DNA from 3 places in the Bradyrhizobium sp. USDA 4501 genome. Region 3 is predicted to be linked to each of the others. Evidence: predicted binding sites of a transcription regulator. Region 3 holds the regulator's gene; each other region holds the start of a gene.
What was found. Region 3 encodes LexA, which represses DNA repair genes until DNA is damaged. Its sites were predicted from a motif close to TGTTCNNNNTGTGTTCNG; they were not measured.
Positions count from the first base shown of each region.

Region 1: the regulator LexA is predicted to act here: its motif matches at 1,625-1,642, upstream of ACVWZM_RS10925 (ribonuclease T2 family protein).
Region 2: the regulator LexA is predicted to act here: its motif matches at 1,246-1,263, upstream of ACVWZM_RS04770 (ImuA family protein).

Region 1 is NZ_JBSSEX010000001.1:2,435,391-2,438,661, forward strand. Features, by position in the region: gene ACVWZM_RS10910 (DUF3617 domain-containing protein) at 55-585, opposite strand; gene ACVWZM_RS10915 (hypothetical protein) at 629-928, opposite strand; gene ACVWZM_RS10920 (hypothetical protein) at 1,095-1,571, shown strand; gene ACVWZM_RS10925 (ribonuclease T2 family protein) at 1,686-2,372, shown strand; gene ACVWZM_RS10930 (23S rRNA (adenine(2030)-N(6))-methyltransferase RlmJ) at 2,606-3,271, shown strand, end outside.
Region 2 is NZ_JBSSEX010000001.1:987,365-990,635, reverse strand. Features, by position in the region: gene ACVWZM_RS04775 (UdgX family uracil-DNA binding protein) at 1-1,079, opposite strand, end outside; gene ACVWZM_RS04770 (ImuA family protein) at 1,409-2,242, shown strand; gene ACVWZM_RS04765 (Y-family DNA polymerase) at 2,133-3,271, shown strand, end outside.
Region 3 is NZ_JBSSEX010000001.1:8,560,049-8,563,319, forward strand. Features, by position in the region: partial or broken gene ACVWZM_RS39900 (ComEC/Rec2 family competence protein) at 1-699, shown strand, start outside; gene ACVWZM_RS39905 (hypothetical protein) at 696-923, opposite strand; gene ACVWZM_RS39910 (hypothetical protein) at 1,069-1,497, opposite strand; gene lexA (transcriptional repressor LexA) at 1,754-2,458, opposite strand; gene ACVWZM_RS39920 (molybdopterin molybdotransferase MoeA) at 2,702-3,271, opposite strand, start outside.

The DNA.
Region 1 (3,271 bases), 6.1 Mb from region 3:
CAGCATGCGAGGCGATGCATTCGGGCGCCCGGCAACAGCCGGATGCGCTGCGCGCTACTTCTGCTTGGGCATGAGGCCCTTCAGCTTTTCCATGTCCTTGACGTTCATCTTCATGCCGCCGGGCATGATGATGTCGCCGGCCTTCTGGTCGCTCTTGCAGGCGCCGAGCCATTTCGCCTCGATGGTCATCGTGGTGTCGCGCGAGCCGGCCGCGCCGCCCTCGGCATGCGAGGTGCTCTTCACCGTGTAGGCGGAATTGAAATCGCCGACGATCTCGGCATGGCTCTGCATCGTCATGCCGGCGACGCTGCAGACGCTGTCGCTGACATAGCCGGTCGCGGTCTTCTTGATATCCTGCTTCGAGCAGACTTCCTTGGCCATCGGCGAGGCCGCCGCGCTCATCTCCTTGTCGGTGGTCTCGTCGGTGCAGTGCTGCATGGTGATTTCGGGCATCGGCCCGCCGGTGCGCACCATCTTCATCTCCCACAGACCGGCCTTGCGGATCGGCAGGTCGACGGCACTTGCGGCGCCAGCGGACAGGACAAGGCACACAGCCGAACCAAGCAAGGCAAGCTGTCGGGTCATGCGGTCGGCTCCCGGCTGAACGATCGAAAGATCCGGTGCGCGCTCAGTAGAGCGTGCGCAGCGGCCTCTGGGCTGCGCCATAGGGCACCCAGCGACAGGCGAAAGAGATGTAGCCGCCCGGATAGTTCTGCATCGCAAGGAACTTAACCACCTTGCCGTAGGAGGCGCAGTGATCGACTGCGAGTTGCCGGGCGTCGCTCTGGGTCGCCAGCGTATAGGCGATGATACCGCCGGTATCATTGCCCTTGAACGGCGGTACCGGCTGCATCCAATCCGCCCGCGCCGGCACAACGGCCAGCATCCCGCAAACGGCAACCAGGCACGCGGCCAATTTCCTTCGCATCGCAGACTCCATTTCGCTTCGAGCCAACATAGAGTGCGCCGGCGACCGTGAAAAGAACGAGCCGGCTCCCCAAAGTGGACTTCTCCGCAGGTGTTGCCGCCCTGCACTTGACCTTGCCGGGGCTTCGCGGCACCGTCCGCGGCATCGGATAATCGGGTGGATTCCCATGCGCAACCTGTTCAACTCCCGCAATAAACTCGGCCGCAAGCTCGGCCTCGGCGCCGCACTCGTGGTCGGCCTGCTGGCTTTCGGGGGTACGGCCCAGGCCGCCAATCCGCTCGAAATGAACTTCTGGCTGTCCGGCCCGCGCTATGACGGCAATGTGGCCTCATGCGAGAAGGCCCTGACGGTCATCAGCACGCAATTCCAGGAAAAGGAAGCCACCTTCTGGAATTCGCCGCTCGTGATCACCGGCTTCAACGGGATTCACGAAACCGCCTTCCGCCCCTGGCAGTCCGACAATATCCCGCGCCGTTATTGCACGGGCGAGGCGATGCTGAGCGACGGCAAAGTGCGCAAGGTGCACTATTCGATCATCGAGGACGGCGGCTTTGCCAGCATCAATCAGGGCGTCGAATGGTGCGTCGCGGGGCTCGACCGCAACTGGACCTATAACCCGTCCTGCAAGGCCGCGCGGCCCTGATCTCCGACCAGATTGCTAAAGCAGGAGCCGCCGCCATTTGGACGGCGGCTTTTTGTTCTTGAAATGTTCTCGCGACCTGCTAGGCTCTGGGCGGTCGAGTGAGGGAGCGTTTTGATGCCTCGGTTGGACACGATTTCCCGATTTTTGATTTCGGTTGCCATTATTCTGTGCGGTGCGGTCGGGGCGTCGGCCCAGGATCGCCGCCAGAATGCGCCCGGTGAGTTCGATTTCTATGTGCTGTCGCTGTCGTGGTCGCCCTCGTTCTGCGAGGCGGCGAGCGAGCGCGGCAACAACGGCCGCGGCACGCAGGCGCAATGCGGCGGACGGCCCTATTCCTTCGTGGTGCACGGCCTGTGGCCGCGATATGAGCGGGGCTTTCCGGAATACTGCCAGCGGCCTTCGCCGCGACTCGCCCGCAGCATCATGAGCTCGATGCTCGACCTGATGCCGGCGCCCGGGCTGATCTACAACGAGTGGGACAAGCACGGCACCTGCTCCGGTCTCGGCGAGCGCGCCTATTTCGAAGCCATCCGCAAGGCCCGCGCCACGGTGAAGATCCCCGAGGAATTCCTGCAATTGTCGGAGCCGAAGACGGTCGCGCCCGACGAGCTGGAGACGGCATTCATCAAGGTCAATCCGGGCCTCAGCAACTCCGCGATCTCGGTGACCTGCGACAGCAAGCGGCTCAGCGAGGTGCGGATCTGCCTCAGCAAGGATCTGCAATTCCGCTCCTGCGAGGAAATCGACCGCCGCGCCTGCCGCCGCGATCAGGTGCTGATGCCGCCGGTTCGCGGCGGCTGAAACTCTGGGTCATGGCCGGCAGACCCGCGCTGCGCGTTGTCGCGCCGCATGTCCCGGCCACCTGCGCCATCGCGAAACAAGCAAGATAAGGCGCAGATGCCCGGGAGCCGGCTACGCCAAGGCTTCGCCGAGCTCGGACGTTACCCCCGCCGAAGCTTTAGCGAAGGCCGGGACAAGCCCGGGCATGACGAGTACAACATGCGCACCCTTTGGGAGCGCAGCACGATCATCACATGAACTACCGTCACGCCTTTCATGCCGGCAGCTTTGCCGACGTCATCAAGCACATCGTGCTGGTGCGCATGCTCACCTATCTGCAGGACAAGCCGGCGCCGTTCCGCGTCATCGACACCCATGCCGGCGCCGGTCTCTATGATTTGACGTCGAGCGAAGCGCAGCGCGGCGGCGAATGGCTCACCGGCATCGCGCGGCTGATGCAGGCGCGGCTCTCCGACCAGGCATTGCCGCTGATCGCGCCCTATCTCGACATCGTCAGAGCATTCAATCCGAAAGGCGAGCTGAAAGCCTATCCTGGTTCGCCGTTGATCGCGCGGGCGCTGCTGCGTCCGCAAGATCGCCTCACCGCCTGCGAGATCGAACCGACGGCGCGCAAACAACTGATCGACGCGCTGCGACGCGACGCGCAAGCGCGCGTCGTCGATCTCGACGGCTGGATGGCGCTGCCCGCATTCGTGCCGCCGAACGAACGGCGCGGCCTGGTGCTGATCGATCCGCCGTTCGAAGCGAAGGACGAGTTCGAGCGGCTGGCCAGTGCTTTCACGGAAGCGTACGCGAAGTGGCCGACCGGCTCGTATCTTTTGTGGTACCCCGTAAAAACCCGGAGAGCCACCGATGAGCTAACGCGCAGTGTGGCTGCTGCAGCAGCAAGCAGCCGGCCC
Region 2 (3,271 bases), 7.6 Mb from region 3:
TAGACCTTGCGGCGATCGATGCCGGCTTCCTGCAGCGCTCGATCGAGCATCTGGCCGGCCGGTCCGACGAAGGGGTGGCCTGCGAGATCTTCCTTGTCGCCGGGCTGCTCGCCGACCAGCATCAGCGTTGCGCTTTGCGGTCCCTCGCCGAACACGGTCTGGGTTGCGTCTTTCCACAGCGGGCAGGCGCGGCAATCGGCGGCCTCCTCGCGCAAGGCCGCGATGATGTCGTGAGCTTGCCTGCCTTGAACTTGCTTGCCTTGAACTTGCTTGCGGGGCATCGGCGTATCCTGCCGCTTCTGCGGCTCGGCCGCCTTGCGTGCGATGAAGGGGCCGCTGGTCATGCGCATTGCGTCTTCGATCAGAGGCTTAATGATCGAGTCCTCGGGCAGGTTCCTCCAATAGGCTTGCGGCATCTCCATCACTTTCAGCCGTGCGGGATTGAAGCGGCCGTTGTCGTGACGCCGCCAGGCCTCCTCGAGCCGGTCCTCGGTCGGCACTTCGGATTTGGCGACGCCCGGCGTGATCGAGATCGCGTGCCCGTCCCAATGTGCGCAGACGTCGGGGGTCAGGATCGACCACGGCATGTCGGCGAAGCGGCCGGCGAAGAACGGCGCGGCAAGCTCGACGATGTGATGCTCCGGCTCGAACCAGGCGACGTAATGAGCCGTCCGCTCGCGGCCGATCTCGCGGAAGCGCAGATGCGCATGCATCCTGTCGATATCGACATAGATCGCGCGCGCCATCGCGTGGACCTCGGCGATATCGGGATCATCGGTCGCACTGAGCAGATCGTGACGGCTGCGCAGCCGCCACAGCAGGCGATAGAGCAGGGCAAAGCGTTCGTCACTGCGATGCAGGATCGCGGCCTTTGCGAGCTCGACGAATTTGGCCGACACATTGAACCGCGCCTGCGGCGTATCCGGCAATTCATTCACGCAGGATGCCGACGACAATTCGTCGTCGCTGCGTACGGTCCATGTGATCTCCGCGGGCTTCACATCGTTCAGCGCCAATCGCCGCGCGGCCTTGCGCCAGCCCTCGAAATCGGTGTCGTTGTCGAGCACGATGATGCGCATGCGATTGCTCCGTTTCCGTCACGCCGTCATTTTCGGGGCCTGCGTGCCTGACTTGCGGAAGATGAGGGCCTGTCCGGTTCGGCGGCTGCTGAATCCCATTGATTCCACTCATTAATCGATGATCTCACCAATCCGATTGACTCCGCGGGCCCTGTTAGCTTTATATTAGAACATATCATGAACAAATGAGCCAGTCCCTGGTTCTCTGTTCAGACCAGTGACGGCCTCAAATTTTGGTTGGAAGGAGCGGCGCATATGCCGGAGCGCGATCAGCAAAAGTGGTCGCCGGTTTTGCGTCCGATCGCGCTCCTCTTTTTTAAGAAAGGCGCATGATCTTGTCGCCAAACCGCTCACACTTTGGCGGATCATGCGCCGCCGCACGCATAGGTACGCTTGCGTCTCTGCGCGGCAGCATCGCGCGTATCGAGGCGTCATCGGATGCGGCGATGCCGAACCGCGTCGCGCTCGGCCATGCCGGCGCGGATGCGATGCTGCGCGGCGGGCTTGCGCCGGCGGCATTGCACGAGGTGTTCGCGGCCGGCCATCAAGGCGGCGCGGCGACCGGCTTCATTGCGGGGCTCGCCGGACGGCTGTCGGCACGCAAGCCGCTGGTCTGGGTGCGGCAGGATTTTTCCGATCGCGAAAACGGCGCGCTATCGATGCGCGGGCTTGCCGAGCTCGGCCTCGATCCGCGCCTCTTGGTCACGGTGCGCGCTGCCGATGTCGATAGCGGCCTGCGCGCCGCGGCCGACGCGCTCGCCTGCGATGCGCTCGGCGCGGTCGTGCTCGAGGTCTGGGGCCAGGCGCGCCAGCTCGATCTCGTCGCCAGCCGCAAATTGACCCTGGCCGCGCAGGCCTCCGGCGTCACCGCGCTGGTGCTGCGGATCGCGGCAACCCCGATCCCCTCGACCGCGGAGACGCGCTGGATCGTGCGCGCGGCGCATTCGCCGCCGGGCAATGCCGCGAGCGTGTGGGGCGCGCCGCGCTTCGAGGCCGAACTCGTGCGCAATCGTCATGGCCCTGTCGGGCGATGGATCATGGAATGGAAATGTGATGAGTGCCAATTCAGTGAACCGTCGGCGTATCCTCAGCCTGTGGCTGCCACGCCTGCCCATCGACCGCATCAAGCGCAAGCTCGCGCAGGACATCGCCTCGCAAGCTGATGCACGGGAGGTGGCAGGGCTCCCTCTCCCGCAAGCGGGAGAGGCGAAGAAAGCAGAACTCCCCAGCGTCGTCGTCGCAAAAGACCACAACGCCATCCTGCTGCACGCGATCGACGAGGCCGCGGTGCGCGCCGGGCTGTCGATCGGGCTGCCGCTCGCCAATGCGCGGGCGATCTGTCCGGAGCTCACGGTCTATGATGCCGATCCCGCCGCCGATCTGAAGACGCTGAACGACATCGCCGGCTGGTGCGACCGCTTCACGCCGCTGGTCGCGCTCGATCTGCCTTACGGTCTGTTTCTCGACATCACCGGCTGCGCGCATCTGTTCGGCGGCGAGCGAGCGCTGCTGCAGACCGTGACGGGGGCGCTGAGCCGGCGCGGCTTTGCCGTCAGCGCGGCCATTGCCGGCACCTCGATCGCGGCGCGTACGCTGACGCGCACCGCCTCGGGCAAGATTGTCCCCGATAGCGAGGAAGCGGCGGCGGTCGGCCCGCTGCCGGTGTCGGCGCTCGGTGCCGATGCCGCTGTCACCACCGGCCTGCGCCGCGCCGGCTTGAAGACCATCGGCGATGTCGCCTCGCGCGCGCCGCATGAAATCTCGGCGCGGTTCGGTGCGGCCTTCACCACCTTGCTCAGCCACGCGCTCGGGCAGGGCGATGCCCCGATCAGCCCGCGCAAGCCGCTGCCCGATTACATCGTCGAGAAGCGTTTCCCCGAGCCGATCGCGACCGACACCGTGATCGCGCTGACGCTCTCAAGCCTTGCCAAGATGCTGGTTGCGGCGATGGACAAGCAGGGCAAAGGTGCGCGGCAGCTGGAAGCGAGCTTCTTCCGCACTGACGGTGCGGTGCGCGCGATCATGGTCGAGACCGGGCGTCCGGTGACGCGGCCCGAGATGATCGATCGCCTATTCCGCGAGCGGCTCGATGCGCTGAATGATCCGCTCGATCCCGGCTTCGGCTTCGATCTCATTCGCCTCGCCGCAGGGCGTACCGAGATCGTGGTACAGCAGCAGCGCGATCTCGACGC
Region 3 (3,271 bases):
GGCGCCGCACTCCCGGGCGCGGTCGGCCGCATGGCGGCGTTCGGCATCGGGCCGCTGATCGCAGCGAGCGCCGGCATCATCCTGCTCGGGCTGCTGCGCACGCCGCTGCGCTGGTCAGGTGCGGTGCTGCTGCTGGTGGCCTCGGTCTGGGCGCTCAGGGTGCCGCAGCCGGACGTGCTGATCTCGGGCGACGGCCGCAATGTCGCGGTGCGTGGCGGTGATGGACGGCTGCATCTAATGCACAGCGCCAAGGATGCATTTTTGGTCAAGGAGTGGCTGGCGGCGGACGCCGACGCGCGCACCGCCACCGATGCGTCGCTCGGCGAGGGCGTCTCCTGCGATGCCAGCGGCTGCGTGACCCAGGGACCCGGCGGCGCCTTCGTCGCGCCGGCGACCCGGCCGGAGGCCCTAGTGGACGACTGCGAGCGCGCAGGCCTGATCGTGACGGCGCGGCCGGCGCCGCAGGGCTGCGCGGCATCGGTGATCGATGCCGAGCGGCTGCGCCGCCACGGCGCGCTGGTGCTGCGACGGAGCAGGGACGGCTACGTCGTCGATGCGGTCAAGCCCGGCGGGATCGACCGGCCGTGGTCGCCGGCGGTTCCCGGCGACGGCGAGAGCGAGACGACGCTACGCGCCCCCGCGCCGCGGCCTGCGGTGGATGCGACGCCGGCCGAGACCGATCTGCAGGGCGATGATTAGCCGTGGTCCGGCAAGGGCGCGCTCGGCAGCTCGAACAGGCCGAGATGGTATTCGTCGGAGTCGGGGCCGGCGTCGGGCTTCTTGACGAGAGTGAAGGAAGCCTCGGGAAATTGCTCCCAGACTTTCAGGTCGTCGGCCGTTACCGTCAGCCAACCGAACCGGAACATGTAGCGGCCCGGTTCCGTGACGCGTCCAGCCTTTTGCCATGTGACCTTATCGACCACCGCGCACGTCCTCCGTACCCGATGATGCGCCAAGGTGCCGGCCGACGCAAATCTCCTTCTGCGCCCCGGAAGCGGGAGTCCGGGGTCGCCCGAAATTGCTTAGGTCATCCGCCGCCGAACAGCTCATTCCACGGCGACGATGCGCTCAACCCAAAAACAGCGTTGCGAATGCGGAAGGCCGCCGCTCCACAACCTTCGGCTTCTGCTCGACCGGCGGATGCAGCGCCGGCAATTGCAGCACGCTGACGCGCTGTCCCTCGACCAGCTGGGTCACCAGCACATGGCTGCCGTCGGGGAATTCGACCGCATCATGATGCCGATCGGGCACGTCGGGCTCGACTTCGTTGAATACGCCGACGCGATAGTTCAGCGTCTTGGTCCAGATCCAGCGGCTGTCGTAGCGAACGTTCTCGGCGAAAGCGAGCTCGGTGCCCGGCAGCATGCAGACCGCGACAGTGGGGTCATTCTCCGAAGCAAAGCCGCGGGTCGACGTGCCGCGGAACGTCGTCGTGATCAGCGTCTCTCCGACAATGGCGGGGCGCGATGCCACGGCGTGCAGACTATAGTCACACATCGGATGGCTCCTCATTTCGAGGTAGCGACCCCTGCCTCTCCTTGAGGCATTAGGGCCTCTACCAGAGTGGACGATAGCGAACGAGCGTCTGCTCGTTTCTGGGCGATTGTACGACTGGTCCGAGATCGCTCCGATCACAAACACGCGACGCTGCGCGAGAGGTATCGGAGCGCATCGGGCAGGCCGTACGCTACACTATCATGCAAGGAACGATCCGACGTGTTGCTCGTTCCCGGCCGCCGCAAGTATTTGCAATTCAGTATTTGCGATAAAGGCCGATCAGCTTGCCCTGGATGCGGACCCGGTTCGGCGGCAGGATGCGCACTTCATAGGCGGTGTTGGCCGGCTCGAGCGCGATCGATGCGCCGCGGCGGCGGAAGCGCTTCAGGGTCGCTTCCTCCTCGTCGATCAGCGCCACCACGATGTCGCCGGTATTGGCGACGTCGTTGCGCTGGATCAGCGCCATGTCGCCGTCGAGGATGCCGGCATCGACCATCGAGTCGCCGCGTACCTCGAGCGCGTAGTGCTCGCCGGCGCCGAGCATGTCGGGCGGCACGCTGATGGTGTGGCTGCGGGTCTGCAGCGCCTCGATCGGCGTACCGGCGGCGATCCGGCCCATCACGGGGACCGCGACCGGACGGTTGCCGTCGTCCTCGGCAATCGGCGGCGTGCTGGCGCGCCGGCCGAGGGTGCCTTCGATGACGCTGGGCGTGAAGCCGCGGCGACCGTTGCCGCCGCCGGCCGAGAGTTCGGGCAGCTTGATGACCTCGATGGCGCGGGCGCGGTTCGGCAGACGGCGGATGAAGCCGCGCTCCTCCAGCGCAGTGATCAGGCGGTGGATACCGGACTTCGAGCGCAGGTCGAGCGCATCCTTCATCTCGTCGAAGGAGGGCGGTACGCCGGCCTCTTTCAGACGTTCATTGATGAAACGCAGTAGTTCGTACTGTTTGCGCGTGAGCATCTCGAGTATTCCCCCGGTTGATAGCGTCGTTCGATTCCGAGACTCTTCTGGTGGGGCCTGCAGGCCGGGCCTGACCTCAGGAGCATGTGCTCGATGCACCTGCTTCCATGCAGCTTCCCGAATGTAGACACCAGCACTCGAAACAAATCATGAACGGACACTATATGTTCGATATGTGTTCCGCAACCACTTAATTTCCGGTGAACGTGTCGGGCAACGCACAATCGGCGGGGCGCGAAAACCCTATTCGGGCAGTGTCAGGATCTCGCATTCGCTGCCTTCGACGGCCGCCGCCGCGAACGGCGGGCGCACGAGAAGTGCCCGTGCCGCAGCGAGATTCCCGAGCAACGACGAGTCCTGCTGCGTCACCGGCGTTGCGATCAACGTGCCGTCCTCGCGCGCTTCGAGCCGTGCACGCAGATAGTCCTCGCGCTGGTCGTTGGCGGCGAGGTCGCGGCCGAGCAGGGCGCTCGTGCGGCGATGATGAATCACTTTCCGGCCGCTCAGCGCCCGAATCAACGGCACCAGGAACAGGAAGGCGCAGACATAGGACGACACCGGATTGCCGGGCAGGCCGATCACCCTCATCGCGCCGAGCCGGCCATGCATCATCGGCTTGCCGGGCCGCATCGCAATCCGCCAGAACGTCATGTCGACGCCCTCGGCTTCCAGCGACCGCTTGACGAGATCGTGGTCGCCGACCGAGGCGCCGCCTGTCGTGATCAGGACATCGGCACCGGCCTCGCGCGCCCGGCGGATGCCCGCCGTGGTCGCCTCCACCGTGTCGGCGGCAACGCCGAGGTCGACGGTCTC